One region of the Verrucosispora sp. WMMD1129 genome, then DNA from elsewhere that is predicted to be linked to it. Evidence: riboswitches for the same ligand, from Rfam matches in the RefSeq annotation. Region 1 holds a riboswitch; the other holds the start of a gene.
What was found. A riboswitch is a leader RNA that binds a small molecule or an ion and turns the genes downstream of it on or off. The one in region 1 is predicted to bind thiamine pyrophosphate.
Positions count from the first base shown of each region.

Region 2: linked by a shared signal. The riboswitch ahead of thiE (thiamine phosphate synthase) and the one ahead of O7624_RS22645 (ECF transporter S component) in region 1 are both predicted to bind thiamine pyrophosphate.

Region 1 is NZ_CP120741.1:4,853,661-4,859,959, reverse strand. Features, by position in the region: gene O7624_RS22665 (MerR family transcriptional regulator) at 1-241, opposite strand, end outside; gene O7624_RS22660 (ATP-binding cassette domain-containing protein) at 382-1,179, opposite strand; gene O7624_RS22655 (TIGR03943 family protein) at 1,259-2,020, opposite strand; gene O7624_RS22650 (permease) at 2,017-2,958, opposite strand; TPP riboswitch at 3,289-3,394, shown strand; gene O7624_RS22645 (ECF transporter S component) at 3,467-4,057, shown strand; gene O7624_RS22640 (ABC transporter ATP-binding protein) at 4,112-5,551, shown strand; gene O7624_RS22635 (energy-coupling factor transporter transmembrane component T) at 5,548-6,299, shown strand, end outside.
Region 2 is NZ_CP120741.1:4,228,709-4,235,007, reverse strand. Features, by position in the region: gene thiO (glycine oxidase ThiO) at 1-1,145, opposite strand, end outside; gene thiE (thiamine phosphate synthase) at 1,142-1,765, opposite strand; TPP riboswitch at 1,760-1,869, opposite strand; gene O7624_RS19775 (ThuA domain-containing protein) at 2,221-6,299, shown strand, end outside.

The DNA of each region.
Region 1 (6,299 bases):
CGCGGATCGCTTCCGCGAAGGTCGCCGCATCGGCTTCGAGTAGCTGACTGATCCGGGACAGCGGCACACCGGCGTTGGCGAGAGTGCGGATCTTGATGAGGGACACGGCCGCCGTCGGGCCGTACCGCCGGTAACCCGAGGCGTCCCGCTCCGGCTCGGGCAGCAGCCCGATCTGGTGGTAGTGCCGCACCGTCCGCACCGTGACACCGGCGTACGCCGCCAGTTGACCGATCGTCAGCATGCCCCGATCCTGCCCCCACCACACCGGGCCCGGCCGAGTCGGGCTAACGCGGTAGGCCACGTACGAGTCGGCCCCGGTCTCGATCGCACCACCGAAGCCGTGGACGAACAGCAGCATGAAGGCGATCGGCACCTGCCGCTTCAGTGCTGTTCCTTGTCTGTGCCGGCACCGACGAGGGTGAGGAAGATGTCTTCGAGGTTCCGCTGCTTTTCGACGTACTCGACCTCGGCGGGTGGCAGGATCCGCCTCAGCTCGTCGAGGGTGCCGTCCACGATGATTCGTCCCTCATGGAGGATCGCGATCCGGTCGGCGAGGTTTTCCGCCTCGTCGAGATACTGGGTGGTGAGCAGCACGGTCGTGCCGCCCTGAGCGAGTTCGTTGACGGCGTGCCACACCTCAAGGCGCGCCTGCGGGTCCAGCCCGGTCGTCGGCTCGTCGAGGAAGACGACAGGCGGATTCCCGATCAGACTCATCGCGATGTCCAGCCGGCGGCGCATGCCCCCGGAGTACGTCGCCACCCTGCGGGCACCCGCCTCGGTCAATGCGAAGCGCTTCAACAGCTCGTCCGCGATCGCGCCGGGTGCCTTGAGGTGCCGCAGCCTGGCGACGAGGACGAGGTTCTCGCGCCCGGTGAGGATCTCGTCGACCGCCGCGAACTGCCCGGTGAGGCTGATGGACTCGCGCACGTCGGCCGCCCGCGTCGCGACGTCGAAGCCGTTGACGTGTGCGGTGCCCGCGTCGGCCTTGAGCAGCGTGGAAAGGATCTTCACCACCGTGGTCTTGCCCGCGCCGTTCGAGCCGAGCAGGGCGAAGATGCTCCCCCGCGCGACCTCGAAATCCACGCCACGCAGCACGTGCAGCTTCTGGTACGACTTCGCCAGGCCCCGCACCCGGATCGCGGGCCCCTGAAGCTCACTGGTCGTCGCCGGGATCGTCATGCCGATCAGCATGGAGGGCTGACGCAGCGTCAGGGTCAAGCCCGCAGCGGGCACCAATCTCGCAGGGGGTGGCGCGACGTCAGTCGTACGGACGCTTGGGGACAGGCACCTGCCGCCAGGACTCGACCTCAAGGTAGGGGATCTCCGCGTCGTTCACCGGATCCCGGCCGAGTCGATCGCTGTAGCGGCCGGTCACCTCGACCCAACTGTCGTCGGGCAGCCCGGCCGGTACGTCGCCGGTCAACCCGAGCTTGACCGGTCGGCCGTCGGCGGCGCAGCAGGACAGCACCATCCGGGCCAGGATCGGCTGGCCGTCCGCGCCGGTGGCAATGAAGCCGGTGAGCTGAACCCGCCGATCGCCGATCGACGTGCCCCGGTCGAACAGCGCCCGGGAGGCGTAGTCCAGGACGCTGACCTGCACCGGGTCCCCCTCGGGCAGCGGCGGGTAGTCCGACTGCTGTTGGCTGCTCAACGCCGTGCCGGCCTGACCCGCCGCGTACGACCCGAGGGCCGGCGGGGCGACCAGCAGCAGGCCGAGCACGGGCAGGATCAGCAGCCAACCGACCCGCGGCTCGTGGTGGGCGTGCCCGTGCCCGTCGTGCCCGTCGGGGCGGTCGGGGCCTACGGTGGGACCGTCGGCGGGGGCCAGCGCGCGGGGGGCTGGCGGGCGCAGCTCGTACCAGAGCGTCATGATCGCGGCGGCGACCAGCAGCAGGCCGGCGGCGATCAGGAAGGGACGCAGGCCCTCCTTGACGTAGCGCAGGTAGAGGTCGGTGACGCTGGCCCGGATCACCGCGCCGCCGAGCAGCAGCAGGATCACCGCCTGCGCCTGCCGGTTCACAGCAGCACCGCCCCGGCGCCGACGGCGACCAGCACGGCCACCGCGAAGGTGGTCGGCGCGAACCGGAAGGCGAAGCGGCGGCCGAACACACCGGCCTGCATCGAGATCAGCTTGAGATCGACCATCGGCCCCACCACCAGGAAGACCAGTCGGGACGTGAGCGAGAACTGGGACAGCGAGGCAGCGACGAAGGCGTCAGCCTCCGAGCAGAGCGAGAGCAGCACGGCGAGCAGCGCCAGCGCCAGGATCGACAGCCACGCGTTGTCGGCGAGGGTCTGCAACCACCGCTCCGGCACCAGTACGTTGATGCTTGCGGCGGCCATCGCGCCGAGTACCAGGAAACCACCGGCGTGAGTGACGTCGTGGCGGACGGCGGCCCAGAAGGCCCGGCCCCGGGACGCGTCGTCCAGCTCCGGGCGGCGCGGCATCCTGATCCACTCGGTGCGCCCGAGCCGCAGCCAGAGCCACCCCATGATCATGGCGACGATCAGGCTGGCGACGCCCCGGGCAAGGACCATCTCGGGGTTGTTCGGGAAGGCGACCGCCGTGGCGGTGAGCACGATCGGGTTGACAGCCGGGGCGGCGAGCAGAAACGCCAGCGCGGCGGCCGGGGTCACGCCCCGCCGGATCAGTGACCCGGCGATCGGTACCGAACCGCACTCGCAGCCCGGCAGCACCACCCCGGCCGCGCTGGCTGCCGGCACCGCCAACGCCGGGTGCCGGGGCAACGCCTTCGCCCAGAAGGATCGGGGCACGAAGACCGCGATCACGGCGGAGAGCAGCACTCCGAAGGCCAGGAACGGCACTGCCTGCACCATGATCGAGACGAAGACGGTGGTCCAGGTCTGGATGCGGGGATCGTCCAGGGCGGCGGCGATCGGCTCCCGAAAGATGATCAGGATGATCAGCAGCGCCGCGAGAATCTCCACCGAGCCGATCCGGTCACCGAGCCGGCGCCTGGGTGGCTCGCCACCGGCAGGCTCCGGTGGGCGCGTTTCGATGTCGACGCCCCCGGCCGAGGATCGGGGCTCCGGTTCGCCCGGCACGGCCCGGTCAGTGTCTGTGGTCACCCGTCACCCTTCGGCCGTGGCGGATCGGCGGACTGAGATTACCGTCCGGCGCGGATGACGTCGATGGATGTCACAGATTGGCCAAACTTCCGGGAGCCCCCGGCCACCGGACCAATCGGATGCGAGTAACCGTCGTGACCTGGGGAGATCACATTGCCGGTGGATCTTCCGTGGTGTTAGCGTCGGCGGGACAGACAACACCTCCGACAGGGGAGCGCACAGCGCTGAGAGTGCGGGTCCGCCCGCAGACCCTCCGTACCTGATCTGGGTAATGCCAGCGCAGGGAGTTCGGTCCACCTCCAGCCCGCCACCGTTCGGCGCCGCCGGCCGGGGCGTGCGTCTTGCCTGGTTCGCATCTGGACTGGGAGCAATCATCGTGCAAACCACCGACAGCAACCGCTGGCGCACCATCGACATCGTGGTGGCATCGGTCATCGCCGTCGCCTTCGGCGTCATCTTCTGGGCCTGGGGCGTGGTGTGGAGCGCCACCGAGGGCGCCTTCAGCTTCTTCCCGCCGGCACAGACCCTCATCTACGGTGTCTGGCTGGTGCCGGCCGTGCTCGGCGGCCTGGTCATCCGCAAGCCCGGCGCCGCGCTGTACTGCGAACTGCTGGCCGCGATCATCTCGGCCCTGCTGGGCAGCCAGTGGGGCACCATCGTCCTGTTGCAGGGCCTGATGCAGGGTGTCGGCGCCGAGTTGGCCTTCGCCGCCTTCCGGTACCGCTCCTACCGGCTGCCGGTCGCCCTGCTGGCCGGTGCGCTGACCGGCCTCAGCGCGGCAATCTTCGACTTCGTCTACTGGAACGCCGAACGCGACATCGCCACCTACCGCCTGCCCTATGCCGCGCTCACCGTCGTCAGCGCCACCGTCATCGCCGGCGCCGGCGCGCACGCCCTGACCCGCGCCCTGGCCCGCACCGGCGTCCTCGACCGCTTCCCCGCCGCCCGCGAACGCCCCCTGGTCTGACCTCCCCGGCAGTGTCGATCTCCACAGCAACCGTCAGGAAGAAAGGAAGGCGGGATGGGTGAGGGGGTGTGGGTACGGGGGTTTGGGTGGCGGCATGCCGGGAGGCGTGACTGGGCGGTGCGCGGGGTCGAGCTGCGGGTGGAGCGCGGCGAGAAGGTGCTGCTGTTGGGGGCGTCCGGGGCCGGGAAGAGCACGTTGCTGGCGGCGCTGGCCGGCCTGCTGCCCGAGGACTCCGGGGAACACGAGGGCAGCATCGAGATCGACGGCCGGCCGGTCGACGAGGCCCGGGACCGGGTCGGCATCGTCTTCCAGGACCCACAGTCCCAGCTCGTCATGGCCCGCAGCGGCGACGACGTGGCGTTCGGGCTGGAGAACCGGGGCGTGCCGGCCGGACAGATCTGGCCGCGGGTGGACGAGGCGCTGCACCGGGTGGGCTTCCCGTACCCGAGGGACCGACCCACCGCGGCGCTCTCCGGCGGCGAACAACAGCGCCTCGCCCTGGCCGGCGTGCTGGCGCTGCGTCCCGGCCTGCTGCTGCTGGACGAACCCACCGCCAACCTCGACCCCGCGGGTGCCGCCCTGATCCGCGCGGCGCTCACCCGGGCGGTGGACGCCGACACCACCCTGATCCTGGTCGAGCACCGGGTCGCCGAAGCGCTGCCCCTGGTAGACCGGGTGGTGGTGCTCGAACCCGGCGGCGGGGTCCGCGCCGACGGCCCACCGGAGGCGGTCTTCGCCGCGCACGGCGACGCCCTCGCCGCCGAGGGGGTCTGGGTGCCCGGCCGGGAGATCCCGCCACGCCGGGCCGCCGGCCCGGCCGGCGAGGTGCTGCTCACCGCCGAACACCTCGGCCAGCCACCCCGGCTGGCCGCCACCGACCTGACCGTACGAGCCGGCGAGGCGCTCGCGGTGCTCGGACCGAACGGCGCCGGGAAGTCCACCCTGGCGCTGCTGCTCGGCGGACTCCTCCGGCCCGGCACCGGGCGGCTGACGGCCAGCCCGGAACTGGCCGGAACGGACTCGCGCACCGCACCGCACCGATGGCGGGCACCGGCGCTGACCCGCCGGATCGGCTCGGTGTTCCAGAATCCCGAGCACCAGTTCGTCACCGGCACGGTCTTCGACGAGCTGGCCCTGGGGCCGAGGCGGACCGGGGCGTCCGAATCGGCGGTGCACGACCGCGTGACGGAACTGTTGAGCCGGCTGCGGCTGGATCGGCTCGCCGCCGCCAACCCGTACACCCTCTCCGGCGGCGAGGCGCGGCGGCTGAGCGTGGCGACCGCCCTGGCCACCGCGCCCCGCCTGCTCATCTGCGACGAACCCACCTTCGGCCAGGACCGGCGCACCTGGCGCGAGCTGGTGGATCTCCACGCCGACCTGCGCGACGCCGGACACGGCCTGGTCACCGTCACCCATGACGCCGACTTCGTGGCCGCGTTGGCCGACCGTACGCTGGCCCTCGCTCCGCCCGACACGGGACCGGCACGGCCATGATCACCCTGGAGCCGATCGCCCGGCCGGGCGCGCCGCTGGCCCGGCGAAATCCGGTGGCCAAACTGGCAGCCGCGATGTTGTTCGCGTTTCCGCTGATGGCCACGCTGGACCCGGTCACGCCGGCCATCGCGATCGCCGTGGAGCTGGCGGTGCTGCCGCTTTTCGGGGTGCACCCCGGGCTGCTGGCCCGGCGGGCCTGGCCGCTGCTGGCCGCCGGCGGCGGCATCCTGGTCACGCTTGTGCTCTTCGCCGCCGACCGGTCGGGTCGGGTGCTGCTCGACGCGGGGCCGGTCGTGGTGACCTCGGGGGTGCTGGTCACCGCGCTCGGCCTGGTACTGCGGCTGTTCGCGGTGGCGTTGCCCGGCGTGATCGTCTTCGCCACCACCGACCCGACGGACCTGGCCGACGCGCTGGTGCAGAACGCCAGGGCACCCGCCCGGTTCGCGATCGGCGCGTTGGCGGCGTTCCGGTTGGTGCCGCTGCTCGGCCAGGAGTGGCAGATGATCACCATGGCGCGCCGGGCGCGCGGAGTCGAGGCTGGGCGCAACCCGGTGGCCCGACTACGGCTGTTCGTCTCGACGGCGTTCACGCTGCTGGTCGGGGCGATCCGGCGGGGCACCCGGCTCGCGGTGGCGATGGACGCCCGAGGCTTCGACAGCGGCATGCCGCGCACCTTCGCCCGCCGACAGCGTTTCGTCACGGCCGACTGGCTGCTCGTCGTCGGCGCGACGGCGACCGCCGGGGCCGC
Region 2 (6,299 bases), 620 kb from region 1:
AAAGTGCCAGCAACCGGTGCGCCCACGCCGCCGGGCGGGTCGGCGAACCGGTCCGGCCGGAAGGGCGCCAGCAGTGTGTCGGAGTTGCCCTCCCCGGTGACCAGATCGGTGATCAGGTCGGCGGTGACCGGGGTCAGCACGATCCCGTGCCGGTGGTGGCCGGTGGCGACCAGGACGTCCGGGTGCCCTGGCAACGGGCCCAGGATCGGCGCATTGTCCGGTGTGCCTGGGCGCAGCCCCGCCAGCGTCTCCACCAGGTCGTACTCGGCGATCTCGGGCAGCAGATCGACGGCGGCCCGCAGCAGCCGCAGCACCGCTCCGGCGGAGACGTCCAGGTCGGAGCGCTCCTCGACGGTCGCGCCGACGACCACCTCACCGCTGTCGCGCGGCACCAGGTAGACGTGCTCGCCATCGGCGTACCCCCGGATCACGTGCCGAAAGCCTGGCGGCCCGCCATCCGGCGCGCGCAGCCGCAGCACCTGTCCCTTGACCGGACGGACCGGAAGGCCGGTCAGGGCCGCGCTGCCGCAGCCGGCGGCGACCACCGTCGCGCCGGCCGTGACGTCGGACAGCCGGCGCACCGGCTCGGTGACCAGCACCGCTCCCGCCCGCTCCGCCGCCAGCCGCAGCGCCGGTACCAGCCGGCGCGGGTCGACCTGATGGTCGGTGGCGGCGAGCGCGCCGCCGCGCACCCGGGGCGCCAGCGCCGGCTCGCGGTCGCGCAGCGGCGACGGGCGCAGCGGCGTCACCGGCAACCCCAGCTCCTGCTGGTACGCCCAGAGCCGACGCGCCTCGGCCAGGTCGTCGACGGTCAGCCCGACCATCAGGGTGCCCTCGGTCCGGTAGCCGATGTCGGTGCCGGTCACCTCGGTCAGTTCGGCGGCGAACCCGGGCCAGCGGCCGGCCGACTCGGTAAGCAGGGCGGTCAGCTCCCGCTCGCCGAAGTACGCCTCGGCGACCGGTGCCAGCATGCCGGCAGCCACGTGCGAGGCGCCCGACCCGGGTGCCGGATCGTGCACGACCACGCGCAACCCGCGCGCCGCGCACCGCCAGGCGACCGCCCACCCGATCGGCCCGCCCCCCACGACGGCCACATCGGGCCGGCGCTGCGACACCACGTTGGTGGTGGCGGGGCGGCCGGTCATGTCAGCGCCCGAACCAGCTCGGCGGCGGCGCGGGCGGGATCGGTGGCTCCGGAGAGCGCACCGACCACCGCCACCCCGTACGCGCCGGCGGCCCGCAACTCGGGCACGTCCGCCGCCGTCACCCCACCGATGGCGATCACCGGCACCTCGACCGCCTCGGCCACCGCCCGGACACCTGCCACACCGATCGGCGGTGGCAGCCCGTCCTTTGTGGCGGTGGCGCGGCACGGCCCCACCCCCAGGTAGCTCGCCCCGGCGGTTACCGCCGCGAGCGCGGTTGCCGGTTCCCGCGCGGTGGCGCCCAGCACCGCCGCCGGTCCGAGCACCTCCCGGGCCGCCGCCACGGGCAGGTCGTCGGCACCGACGTGGCCGCCGGCGGCGCCGGTGGCCAGTGCCACGTGCAGTCGGTCGTTGACCAGGCAGGGCACTCCGTACGGCGCACCGAGTGCCAACACCTGCCGGGTCAGCTCGTACGCCTGCCGGTCGGTCGCGCTGTCCTCCACGCGGACCTGCACCACCAGCTGGGTGTGGGCCACCGGAAGCACGGCACGGAGCACGGTGAGCGGATCCCGCCCGGCTCGGGTGTCGGTGATCAGATGCAGTCGTCCCAGGGACGGCACGGCAACACTCCTCCCTGCGCCGGCATTACCCGGATCAGGTTCGACGGTCGGGGGCTCACAGCCCCCCTCTCAGCCCGGTACACCGGGCTCCCGTGGGTTCGTTGGGTGTCACCGTACGTCGTTTCGCCGGCTCCGCCAAGCCCGTCCCGCGCCGCCGGTGGCGGCGCGGGCCACCCGGTCATGCCGACTCCGCCACGGCCTGCTGAACGGACTCGCGGCAGCACAGCGGCCGGAAAAAGGCCGGATATGCAGTGACTCACACCAATAGGAAAGGCCCCGTTACCAAAACGTTACAAGGCTCCACCTTGCTCGAAACTAGATTCACTAACGCAAATTGAGTGATCGGATCGGCTGAGTCGGCACCCAGACCTCGCTCGTCAGGTATGGGCGGTCGGACCGACGGGAGTGACCACCGCCGTCCACTCCGAACCGTCCCACGGACAGAGGAGATCTTCGTGCCCCGACTCAGTCGGCGCCGAGCCCCGCTCGCCGCAGTCACCATGGCGCTACTCGCCCTTGCACTCATCCTGGCCGCCGCACCGGCCCCGATCACCGGCCCCGCCGCCGCTCAGGCCGCCCGCCCAACCGTTCCGGTCGCCGCGGCGGCGGTGGAGCCGTTCTCCGTCCTGGTCTTCTCCAAGACCGCCGGATTCCGACACGACTCGATCCCGGCCGGCATCAGCGCGATCCAGCAACTCGGCACGGCGAACGGGTTCACCGTCACCACCACCGAGGACAGCGCCGCCTTCACCGACACCAACCTCGCCAGGTTCCAGGCGGTCATCTGGTTGTCGACAACCGGTGACGTGCTCAACGCCAGCCAGCAGGCGGCCTTCGAGCGCTACATCCGCGCCGGTGGCGGATACGTCGGCGTGCACGCCGCGTCGGACACCGAGTACGACTGGGCCTGGTACGGCCAACTGGTCGGTGCCTACTTCAACAACCACCCGGCCAACCAGACGGCGACGGTGAAGGTCGAGGACACCACCCACGAGTCGACCCGGCACCTGCCGGAGCGGTGGTCCCGATACGACGAGTGGTACAACTTCCGCACCAACCCCCGCGCCCGTCAGGTGCAGGTGCTGGCCTCGCTCGACGAGCGCAGCTACAGCCCGGGCAGCGGAGCGATGGGGCACGACCACCCGATCGCCTGGTGCCAGAACTTCGACGGTGGCCGGTCCTGGTACACAGGTGGCGGGCACACCCAGGATTCCTTCGCCAACGCCGAGTTCCGGCAACACCTGCTCGGTGGTATCCAGACCGCTGCCGGGGTGGTGCACGCCGACTGCGGTGCCGGCCGGGCCGCCAGCTTCGAGAAGGTGACGCTGGACAGCAACACCAGCAACCCGATGGAGCTGGACATCGCCCCCGACGGGCGGGTGTTCTACATCGAGCGCGACGGCCGGGTGCAGATCATCAAGCCGGACACCGGCCAGACGGTCACCGCGCTGCGGCTGAGCGTCTTCGCCGGCAACGAGGACGGCCTGCTGGGCATCCGGCTCGACCCCAACTTCGCCAGCAACGGGTGGGTCTGGCTCTACTACGCCCCGAGCGCGGGTGGCTCCCGCAACCACCTGTCCCGGTTCACAGTCACCGGAGACACGATCAACCCGTCGAGCGAGCGGGTCGTCCTGGAGGTGCCCACGCAGCGCAACACCTGCTGCCACATGGGCGGGACGATGACCTTCGACTCGGCCGGCAACCTGTACCTGGCCACCGGGGACAACACCAACCCCTTCGAGTCCGGTGGCTACAGCCCGTTGGACGAGCGCTCCGGCCGGTCTGACTACGACTCGCAGCGCACCGCCGGAAACACAAACGACCTGCGCGGAAAGGTGCTCCGGATCCGGCCGCAGGCCGACGGGACGTACACCATTCCGGCCGGCAACCTGTTCGCCCCGGGCACCGCGCGGACCCGGCCGGAGATCTACGCGATGGGTCTGCGCAACCCGTTCCGGATCGGCATCGACCCGGTCACCGACGTGCTCTACGTCGCCGACTACGGCCCGGACGCCACCACCAGCAACCCGAACCGGGGCCCGGCGGGACTGGTGGAGTGGAACATCGTCGACCGGCCCGGCAACTTCGGCTGGCCGTACTGCCACGGGTCGAATCAGGCGTACAACGACTACCAGTTCCCGTCCGGCCCGAGCGGATCGAAGTTCAACTGCGCCGCGCCGGTGAACAACTCCCCCAACAACACCGGTCTGACCAACCTGCCGGCGGCCATCCCGGCCACCGTCGACTACGGCTACGGCGGTGACTCCCGGTACCCGGAGATCGGCGGCGGTGGAGCGCCCATGGCCGGACCGGTCTACCGGTACGACCCGACCATCTCGTCCCGCCGCCAGTGGCCGGCGTACTTCGACGGCAAGGCCATGTTCGGCGAGTGGAACCAGTCGCGGATGTACACCATGCAGGTCAGCCGGGACGGCAAGTCCCTTGTCGACATCAACCGGATCCTCGACCAGATGACCTTCGTCCGGCCGATGGACTTCGAGTTCGGCCCCGACGGCGCGCTGTACCTGATCGAGTGGGGCAGCGGCTTCGGCGGCAACAACGACAACTCCGGCGTCTACCGGATCGACTACACGGCCGGTGCCCGCGCCCCGATCGCGGTCGCCTCGGCGAACCCCACCTCCGGAGCGCCACCGCTCGCCGTCACCTTCTCCAGCGCCGGCTCACGCGACCCCGACGGCGGAGCGCTCACCTACGCCTGGACGTTCGGCGACGGCGGCACCTCCACCCAGGCCAACCCGACCCACACGTACACCCAGTCCGGGAGTTACACGGCGCAGCTGCGGGTGACCAACCCGGCGGGACGGAGCGCGGTTGCGAACGTGCCGATCACCGTCGGCAACACGGCACCGACCGTGACCATCGAGTTCCCGCCGGACGGTGGCTTCTTCGCCTGGGGTGACCAGGTCGCCTACACCGTCAAGGTCACCGACCCGGAGGACGGGACGATCGACTGCGACGAGGTCGAACTCCAGGTCCTGCTCGGCCACGACGAGCACGCCCACCCGCTGGAGCGGCACACCGGCTGCACCGGCACGGTGCAGACCCAGCTCGCCGACGGCCACGGGGCGGAGGCGAACGTCTTCACCGTGCTGGAGGCGACCTACACCGACCAGGGCGGGTCCGACGGGGCCGAGCCGCAGACCGGCCGGGCGCTTGTGGTCCTTCAGCCGAAACGCAAGGAGGCCGAGTACTACTCCGCCACCGGGCGGGTGACGGGCGCCACCGGGGGCGGCACCGCCGGGGTGGAGCGGGAGACCACAGGTGACACCGCCGGCGGTGGGCAGAACATCGGATTCATCGAGGACGGCGACTGGTGGTCGGTGAGTCCGGCCAGCCTGACCGGCGTCACCTCGATCCAGTTCCGGGTCGCCTCGGCCACCTCCGGCGGCCGGATCGAGGTACGCGCCGGAGCCGCGGACGGACCACTGATCACCACCGCCAACGTGACCGGTACCGGAGGGTGGCAGACGTACACCGACATCACCGCGCAGATACCCAACGGCGCCGCCGCGGAGGGCGCGTTGTACTTCGTCGCCCGGGACCCGAACGGCGGCTCCGGCACCCTGTTCAACGTCAACTGGATGGACTTCGTGGGCCCCGGGGTGAGCGGCAACGCCCCACCGACGGTCACCGCCTCGGCCACCCCGACCAGCGGGACCGGGCCACTGGCCGTGGCCTTCACCGGTACGGCGACCGATCCGGACGGGGACACCCCCCTGACGTACGCCTGGGACTTCGGCGACGGTGAGAGCGCGGACACGCTCAGCGCCACCCACACGTACACCACGCCGGGCAGCTACACCGCCACCCTGACGGTCACCGACAGCCGGGGCGCGCGGGGGCAGGCAAGCGTGCCGATCCGGGTCGACGGGGCGGGCAATCCCTGCCAGGCAGAGCCGGGGCAACTGCGGTCCGACGAGTTCACCGGCACCTCCCTTGATCGTCAGCGGTGGACCGGCGTGGTGCGCGGGACCGAGTCGTACTCCCTCGCCGACGGTTCGCTGCGGCTGCCCACCGCGGCGGGTGACCTCTACGGCACCCGCAACGACGCCACGAACCTGGTGCTCCAGCCCGCGCCCAGCGGGGCCTGGCAGGCGACCACCCGGGTCACCGTGGCGGCCCGGGCCGACTACCAGCAGGCCGGTCTGCTGATCTACGGCGACGACGACAATTACGCCAAGCTGGACCTGGTCTACGGTGGAAACCGGAAGGTCGAGTTCCTCCGGGAGACCGCCGGCACCCCGCGCAACGAGAGCGCGGACTCCACCGCGGCGCCCACCGGTGACACCATCCATCTGCGACTGACAAGTGACGGGACGAACCTGACCGCCGCCTACTCGACGGACGGGCAGACCTTCACCGCGGTCGGCCGGTCCGCCGCGCTGGCCGGGATCAGCAACCCCCGGATCGGTCTCTTCGCCCTCAACGGCGGCACCACCGCGCCGGTGGTGAACGCCCAGTTCGACTGGTTCCGGATCACCCCGGACGCCACCACGGGCGTCGTCGCACCGTC